Regions from separate parts of the Mesorhizobium sp. M2E.F.Ca.ET.209.01.1.1 genome, predicted to be linked through region 2. Evidence: riboswitches for the same ligand, from Rfam matches in the RefSeq annotation. Region 2 holds a riboswitch; the other holds the start of a gene.
What was found. Region 2 has a riboswitch for FMN ahead of EN852_RS04705 (6,7-dimethyl-8-ribityllumazine synthase). Riboswitches for the same ligand answer to the same signal wherever they lie in the genome.
Positions count from the first base shown of each region.

Region 1: linked by a shared signal. The riboswitch ahead of EN852_RS26885 (6,7-dimethyl-8-ribityllumazine synthase) and the one ahead of EN852_RS04705 (6,7-dimethyl-8-ribityllumazine synthase) in region 2 are both predicted to bind FMN.

Region 1 covers NZ_SADP02000018.1:45,340-49,742, forward strand. The annotation lists gene oiaX (3-oxo-isoapionate-4-phosphate decarboxylase OiaX) at 1-286, shown strand, start outside; gene EN852_RS26880 (four-carbon acid sugar kinase family protein) at 289-1,620, shown strand; FMN riboswitch at 1,654-1,806, shown strand; gene EN852_RS26885 (6,7-dimethyl-8-ribityllumazine synthase) at 1,887-2,360, shown strand; gene EN852_RS26890 (dihydroxyacetone kinase subunit DhaK) at 2,435-3,442, shown strand; gene dhaL (dihydroxyacetone kinase subunit DhaL) at 3,453-4,112, shown strand; gene EN852_RS26900 (RpiB/LacA/LacB family sugar-phosphate isomerase) at 4,152-4,403, opposite strand, start outside.
Region 2 covers NZ_SADP02000002.1:258,846-263,248, reverse strand. The annotation lists gene mtnK (S-methyl-5-thioribose kinase) at 1-169, shown strand, start outside; gene mtnA (S-methyl-5-thioribose-1-phosphate isomerase) at 166-1,260, shown strand; FMN riboswitch at 1,561-1,708, shown strand; gene EN852_RS04705 (6,7-dimethyl-8-ribityllumazine synthase) at 1,788-2,255, shown strand; gene fba (class II fructose-bisphosphate aldolase) at 2,406-3,470, shown strand; gene EN852_RS04695 (peptide ABC transporter permease) at 3,604-3,762, shown strand; gene EN852_RS04690 (MgtC/SapB family protein) at 3,875-4,403, shown strand, end outside.

The DNA of each region.
Region 1 (4,403 bases), on a different contig from region 2:
GACGCCGCTGTTTTCGCCCGAGGATTGCGCGCTGCCGGTGGCGGGATCCGGCCAGTGGGGCGGGCAGGCGCCGGAGACCTACGCGCGCACCGGCCGCACGGTCGACCTGCTTTATCTGTGCGGCGGCGGCATCGTCAGCCATCCGGACGGGCCGGGCGCCGGCGTGCGCGCAGTGCAGCAGGCGTGGCAGGCGGCGGTCGAGGGCATTGCGCTCAACGAATTCGCCAGGAGCCATGCCGAGCTGGCGCGCTCGATCGAGAAGTTCGGCGACGGCAAGGCGGCCTGATCATGCAGAACCTGCTCCTCAGTTACTATGGCGACGACCTCACCGGCTCGACTGACGTCATGGAGGCGCTGGAGCTCGGCGGCGTGCCGACTGTGCTTTTCATGCGCAAGCCGGATGCCGGCCTGCTGGCGCGCTTTGCGCATTGCCGTGCCGTCGGCCTTGCCGGCACCAGCCGCAGCGAGTCCCCGCAATGGATGGACACGCATCTCAAGGACGCGTTCACCTGGCTGAAGTCGCTTGAGGCCGAGATCTGCCACTACAAGGTCTGCTCGACCTTCGATTCCAGTCCCGTGATCGGCAGTATCGGGCGGGCGGCCGAGATCGGCCGCGCCGTGTTCGGGCAGGGCTGTGTGCCGCTGGTGGTCGGCGCGCCGCAGCTCAGGCGCTACACCGCCTTCGGCCATTTGTTCGCGGCCTATCAGGACCGCTACTACCGCATCGACCGCCATCCAGTGATGAGCCGCCACCCGGCGACGCCGATGGACGAGTCCGACCTGCTTGTGCACCTGTCGCGCCAAACCGATCTCAAGTCGGATCTGCTCGACCTTGCAACGCTGCGGTCGCCCAACCGGGCCGCCGCCTTCGACAGGCTGGCTGCGGGCGCGGCGCTGCTGCTCGTCGACATCGACAGCCCCGAGAGCCAGGCGCTGGCCGGCAAGGAAATCTGGCGCGCTCGCAAGCCGGGCGGCTATTTCGTCGTCGGCTCGTCCGGCATCGAATACGCGCTGCTCGCCGAATGGGCGCAGCCCGCAGCCCCAGGCGAGGGCGTCCGCTTCCCGCCGCCGGGCGCCGCCGACCGCATCGCCGTCGTTTCGGGGAGCTGCTCGCCGACTACGGAACGGCAGATCAGGCACGCAATGGGCGACGGCTTCGACGGCATCGAGGTCGACCCGGTCGAGCTGGTGTCCGAACAGTCCGACCAGGCCATCGCGCGCGCGACAGCAGCCGGCAAGGCCAGCCTCGAGGCCGGACGCAGCGTCATCCTCTACACAGCGCTTGGGCCAGCAGCCGATCGCGGCGCCGAGATCGACCGGCAGGAGGGCGCCCGCCACAAGCTCGGACGCGGGCTCGGCGAGCTGCTGCGCGCCTTGACCGTGGAGCAAGCGTTGAAGCGTGTGATCATCGCCGGCGGCGATACCTCCAGCCATGCGCTTGGCCAATTGGGCGTCGACGCGCTGACGGTGCGCATGCCGCTACCGGCGTCGCCGGGCTCGCCGCTCTGCGTCGCCCATTCCGGCATCGCGGCGGTCGACGGGCTTGAGGTCGCGCTGAAGGGCGGGCAGGTCGGGACCGACCGCTATTTCTCCGCCATTCGCGACGGTCTCGGCGGTTGACAGGCAGGCTCCGCGCTTCCATACCAGCGGCGTCAATGTTCTCAGGGCGGGGTGAAAGTCCCCACCGGCGGTAAGGGACCCTTAGCTGGGACCCGAGCCCGCGAGCGCCTCCCGGCAACGGGAGGGTCAGCAGATCCGGTGCGATTCCGGAGCCGACGGTCACAGTCCGGATGAAAGAGAACGAAACGGTGAATGGTCCCGCTCGCGCGGGGCTCAATGGCCGTGTCGTGCGTCCTGATTCTGGTTCGAAACGGAAGGATGGACCCATGAATCAGCATTTCCCCAAAGACCAACATAGTCACCGTGTCGCCGTCATTCGGGCGCGCTGGCATGCCGATATCGTCGACCAGTGCGTCGCGTCGTTCGAGGCGGAGCTAGCCGTGCTTGCCGGCGGACGCTTCGCCGTCGAGGTGTTCGACGTACCCGGCGCCTACGAGATCCCACTGCACGCCAAGACCCTGGCCGAGACCGGCCGCTACGCCGCAATCCTCGGCACGGCCTTCGTCGTCAATGGCGGCATCTACCGCCACGACTTCGTGGCGAGCGCGGTGATCGACGGCATGATGAATGTGCAGCTGTCGACCGGCGTGCCGGTGCTCTCGGCGGTGCTGACGCCGCACAATTATCATGACAGCGCAGAGCATCACCGCTTCTTCTTCGAACACTTCAAGGTCAAGGGCCAGGAAGCGGCCAAGGCCTGCGTCGAGATTCTCGCGGCGCGGGAGCGCATCGCCGCCTGAAGCGTTTCACACTTTTCCTGGAATTGCTCTAAAAGCCTGTAGTATCTCAAAAATACTGAAATCGGGAGGATGTCGTGCAGACCAAGAAGATCATCAACGACGGCAACCGCGCCGTTGACGAGATGCTGGAAGGGATCCTCGCGGCGCATCCCGCTCACCTCAGGAGCGTTGACGGCAGCCCGCGCTCTATCATCGCCCGCAACGGTCCGAGATCCGGCAAGGTCGGGCTCGTCATCGGCGGCGGCTCCGGCCACGAGCCGACCTTTCTCGGCTTCGTCGGCAAGGGGCTGGCGGACGCAGCCGCCATCGGCAACGTCTTTGCCTCGCCGCCACCCGATCCGATCCTGGAATGCGCCAAGGCGGCGAGCGGCGGTGCCGGGGTGCTGTTCATGTACGGCAACTACGCCGGCGACGTGATGAACTTCGACATGGCAGCCGAGATGGCGGCGATGGACGACATCGAGGTGCGCACCGTGCTGACTACCGACGATGTCGCTTCGGCGCCGCGCGACCAGCGGGGAAAACGCCGCGGCGTCGCCGGCAATTTCTTCATCTTCAAGGCCGCGGGCGCGGCCTGCGACCGCATGCTTTCATTCGACGAGGTCGAGCGCATCGCCCGCAAGGCCAACGACCACACCTTCACCATGGGTGTCGCCTTGTCGCCTTGTTCGCTGCCGCAGACGCGGCGGCCGAATTTCGAGATCGGCGCCGACGAGATGGAGGTCGGCATGGGCATCCACGGCGAGCCCGGCATCGCGCGCGGCGCGCTCAAGAGCGCCGATGCTATCACCGACGAGATGCTGGATAGGATTCTCCCCGAAATGGCGCCGTCACGCGGCGACAATGTAGCAGTGCTCGTCAATTCGCTCGGTTCGACGCCACTGATGGAACTCTACATCATGAACCGTCGGCTCAAGCAGAGGCTCGACGATATCGGTGTCTCGGTGCACGCGACCTGGGTCGGCAATTACTGCACCTCACTGGAGATGGCCGGCGCCTCCCTAACCTTGGAGCATCTCGACGGGGAGTTGCAGACGATGCTCGACCATCCTTGCGACTGCGCGATGTTCAGGGCCGGCTGAGGAGTTTGCCATGACCTCGATCGGGTCGCCTGAACTGAGCAAGATGTTCGACGCCATCGCCGCCGCGATCGCGGCGGACAAGGACCGGCTCTGTCAACTCGACGGCGTGATCGGCGATGCCGATCACGGCATCGCCATGGAGCTCGGCTTCAACGCAGCGCGCGACGCGGTTGCCGGCCTCGATCTCGCCGCGACCGACCCGACAGCTCTGCTCAACACGGCGGCGAAATCATTCCTCAATGCGGTCGGCGCGTCGTCCGGGCCGCTCTACGCAACTGCCTTCATGCGCGGCGCCGCCGCCGTCAAGGGCAAGACGAAGCTCGGCGCCGACGATGCCATCGCCATGTTCCAGGCGATGGCGCAGGGCATCAAGGATCGCGGCAAGGCCGAGCTCGGCGAAAAGACCATGGTCGATGCCTGGCAGCCAGCGGCCGAAGCCGCTGGTGCCGCGCGGGCTGCTGGCAAGAGCCTCGCAGACAGTCTTGCCGTGGCACTTGCCGCCGCCGAGGGCGGCGCCGAAGCCACCAAGGACATGATCGCCGCCAAGGGCCGTTCCTCACGCCTCGGCGAGCGGTCGCTTGGCCATGTCGATCCAGGCGCGGCCTCGGCCGTCACGGTCATCGGCGCAATGGCGCAGAGCTTAAACAGCGCAATTCCAGGAAAAGTGTGAAGCGGTTTTCCGTCCGGACTTGCGTCACAACAAGCAGCGTTAGCGCTTTGCCTCGTCGAGGCGGTTGATCGCCTGGACGTTGCCGGCCGATGGTCCCTTCTCGTCGAATTCGGAAGCGAGCCAAGTGTCGACGATCGCCTTGGCAAGCTCCGGCCCGATGACGCGGGCGCCCATCGTGATGATCTGCGCATTGTTGGATTTGGCCGCGCGTTCCGCTGAATAAGTGTCATGGGTGAGTGCCGCACGGATGCCCGGCACCTTGTTGGCCGAGATCGAGACGCCGATGCCGGT
Region 2 (4,403 bases):
AGCCCACAATGCCGATTTCGAGACCATTGCCGATCAAGACCTGCGCGCCAGATGTGAGGCCAAGGCTTTGCGCTTCGGCCGCCACATCGCCGTCAACCGGCGCCAGATCCACAGCGTCGACGAGGTCAACAATCTGGCCGCGCTGATCGAACAGGAGAACTCCCTTTGAATGTCGGCGAACGCCATTACCGCACCATCTGGCTCAGCGACGATGAGCGCTCGGTCGAGATCATCGACCAGCGCTGGCTGCCGCATGAGTTCCGCATCGAGACGATCGGAACCGTCGCCGGCATCGCCACCGCGATCCGCGACATGTGGGTGCGCGGCGCGCCACTGATCGGCGTCACCGCGGCCTATGGCGTCGCCATCCAGATGATGGACGATCCGTCGGACGAAGCGCTCGATGCGGTGCGGGAGACGCTCAACAAGACGCGGCCGACGGCGATCAACCTGCGCTGGGCGCTGGACGAGATGCGACGCTTCCTCAAGCCGCTGGCGCCGGAGGAACGCGCGGAGGCTGCCTACAAGCGGGCCGCCGAGATCGCCGACGAGGATGTCGGGTTGAACCGCGCCATCGGCGAGAACGGGCTTGCCATCATCAGAGAGATAGCGGCGAAGAAGAAGCCCGGCGAAACCGTCAACATCCTCACCCATTGCAATGCCGGCTGGCTCGCGACGGTCGACTACGGCACCGCCACCGCACCGATCTATCTGGCGACCGAGGCCGGCATTCCGGTGCATGTCTATGTCGACGAGACCAGGCCGCGCAACCAGGGCGCCCAGCTGACCGCCTGGGAGATGGCCGGGCACGGCGTGCCGCATACGCTGATCGTCGACAATGCCGGCGGCCACCTGATGCAGCATGGCGACATCGACATGGTGATCGTCGGCACCGACCGCACCACCGCCAATGGCGACGTCTGCAACAAGATCGGCACCTATCTGAAGGCGCTGGCCGCGGCCGACAACGACGTGCCCTTCTACGTCGCGCTCCCCTCGCCCACAATCGACTGGACAGTGGCCGACGGGCTAGCGGAAATCCCGATCGAGGAGCGCTCCGGCGACGAGGTTTCGCTGGTCTGGGGCAAGACGTCAGACGGCAAGATCGCGCAGGTGCGCGTGTCGCCGGATCAGACGCCGGCGGCGAACCCGGCCTTCGATGTGACGCCGGCAAGGTTGGTGACGGGATTGATCACCGAACGCGGCGTGGCAAAGGCCTCGCGCGAGGGGTTGAAGGCGATGTTTCCCGAGCGAAGCTAATCCCCTCCGTCGCCAATGGCGACAGAGGGGGCGCGGTCCCGCCGGCGTATCTATGCTTGGGTTCCTCGCCCCCGCCAAGGCGGGGGAGAGGTGGCCGCGAAGCGGACGGAGCGGGGGCCTTCGTAGGGCGCTCCCCTCTCCGTCTCGGCTTCGCCGAGCCACCTCTCCCCACTTCGTGGGGCGAGGAACCTTGATCCTGCAACGCCGCGCCCCCGTCTACCTGCCGGTCATCCCCCACAACGGAGAGATTGGCTAGTCGCCAATTGACAGCGCCTGCCTCCCCCTCCATAGCTGCACCGTCAATGTTCTCAGGGCGGGGTGAAATTCCCCACCGGCGGTAAGGGTCTCGACCCAAGCCCGCGAGCGCCTTCCGGCCTTATCGGAAGGGTCAGCAGATCCGGTGCGATTCCGGAGCCGACGGTTACAGTCCGGATGGAAGAGAACGATCGCATAAGACGGTCCGCTCGCGCGGGCCGCATTTTTGCGTCGTGCGTCCTGATTCTGGTTCGAAACGGAAGGAAGGACCCATGAATCAGCATTTCCCCAAAGACCATACTGTCCGGCGTGTCGCCGTCATCCGGGCGCGCTGGCACGCCGATATCGTCGACCAGTGCGTGGCGGCGTTCGAGGCGGAGCTTGCCGCGCTCGGTGGCTTTGCCGTCGAGGTCTTCGACGTGCCGGGAGCCTATGAAATCCCGCTGCACGCCAAGACGCTTGCGGAGACAGGCCGCTACGCCGCGATCCTCGGCACCGCCTTCGTCGTCAACGGCGGCATCTACCGGCACGACTTCGTGGCGAGCGCCGTCATCGACGGCATGATGAATGTGCAGCTTGCGACCGGCGTGCCGGTGCTGTCGGCGGTGCTGACGCCGCACAACTACCATGACAGCGCCGAGCATCACCGCTTCTTCCACGAGCATTTCACCGTGAAGGGCAAGGAAGCCGCGAAGGCCTGCGTCGAGATCCTCGCCGCGCGTGCAAAGATTGCCGCCTGAGCAACCGGTGCACCAGAACTAAACCGATTTGGATTTCAGGACCGCGACGAGAGTGGTTGCGGTGCGTCGGAAATCCAGCCAGAAGCAACGGGGCCGCCCGCCCGGGTGGCCATTTCAAACGGGCTCGAACCAGATACGGGAGACTATTCGTTGGCTCGCATCACACTGAGACAATTGCTCGACCATGCCGCAGAACATGGCTATGGCGTGCCTGCCTTCAACATGAACAACATGGAACAAGGCCTCGCCATCATGGAGGCGGCCGAGGAGACCAAGTCCCCGGTCATCCTGCAGGCCAGCCGCGGCGCGCGCGCCTATGCCAATGACGTGGTGTTGGCCAAGCTGATCGACGCGCTGGTCGAGATCCATCCCGATATCCCGGTCTGCATGCATCTCGACCACGGCAACAACGAAGCGACCTGCGTCACCGCGATCCAGTACGGCTTTACCTCGGTGATGATGGACGGCTCGCTGAAGGAGGACGGCAAGTCGCCGGCCGACTATGCCTACAATTCCGGCATCACCCGGCGCGTCGTCGACATGGCGCATTGGGGCGGCGTGTCGGTGGAAGGCGAGATCGGCGTGCTGGGCTCGCTGGAGAGCGGCGGCGGCGAGCAGGAAGACGGCCATGGCGTCGAAGGCGCGATCAGCCACGACCAGCTTTTGACCGACCCGGTGCAGGCCGAGCAGTTCGTGCGCGACACGCATGTAGATGCGCTGGCGGTGGCCATGGGCACCAGCCACGGCGCCTACAAGTTCTCGCGCAAGCCGGACGGCGCGGTGCTGGCGATGAACGTGATCGAGGAGATCCATCGCCGCCTGCCCAACATGCATCTGGTCATGCATGGCTCGTCGTCGGTGCCGGAAGAGTTGCAGGAGATCATCAACAAATATGGCGGCGAGATGAAGCCGACCTGGGGCGTCCCGGTGGAGGAGATCCAGCGCGGCATCAAGCACGGCGTGCGCAAAATCAACATCGACACCGACAACCGCATGGCGCTGACCGGCGCGATCCGCAAGGTGCTGACCGAGAACCCGTCGGAGTTCGACCCGCGCAAATATCTGACGCCGGCGATGGCGGCGATGAAGAAGCTCTGCAAGGAGCGCTTCGAGCAGTTCGGCACCGCCGGCAACGCGCCGAAGATCAAGCCGATCCCGCTGGCGGACATGGCCAAGCGCTACAAGTCGGGCAGCCTCGACCCGAAATTCGGCTAAAGCGAAATCTCCCGCGACCGGTTCAATCCCGGTCGCGGGCATTGCTCCCCCCGAAACACGGCGGAACTTCGCACCGACAAATCGGTTCCTGCTCAGAGACCTTCCGGATCCGTTCCAAAGGAAGGAGCAATTCATGAGCAAGGATCGCGATAGCGAAGGACTGGTCTTCTCGGGCCAGGACGCACGACAGGGTGAAATCATCCTGCGCACGCGCACCCGCCGCATCATTTTCATCGCCGGGCTGGTGGGCATCGTGGTGCTGGCGTTGGTGGTCAGCCTCGCCGCGCATTGAAGACAGCCCTGATGTCTTCAGACATCGGTCACGGAACCATTCCCGGCTCTGCCCGGTTGAACGTCGCTGACGAAATTGAGGCGCGGTGAATTTACACCCCCTTGTCGAGACGATGTTCGAGACACTTTGCTGCGACATGCCGCTTCATCCGACCTGGCTGGACCTTGTCGGGCGGCTCTTGCTGACCCTGCTGGCCGGCTTCCTCATCGGCCTGAATCGCGAGGCGCGCGGCCATTCCGCCGGGCTGCGCACGACCATACTGGTCGGTCTGGCGGCCTGTGTGGCCATGGTTCAGGCCAACATGCTGCTCGACGTCTCCGGCAAGACGCCGGACTCTTTCGTGCGCATGGATGTGATGCGCTTCGCGCTCGGCGTGCTGACCGGTGTCGGCTTCATCGGCGGCGGCGCCATCCTGCGGCGCGGCGATCTCGTCACCGGCGTCACCACCGCCGCGACGATGTGGATCATGACGATGATCGGCCTCGCCTTTGGCGGCGGCCAATATGGCCTCGGCATGATCGCGACGGTGCTGACGCTGGTGACGCTGCAGGCGCTGAAATGGGTCGACCTGAAAATCCCGCGCGACCACAAGGCGATCCTATCGGTCTCATGGCCGGAAGATTCGCCACCCGACATACGCA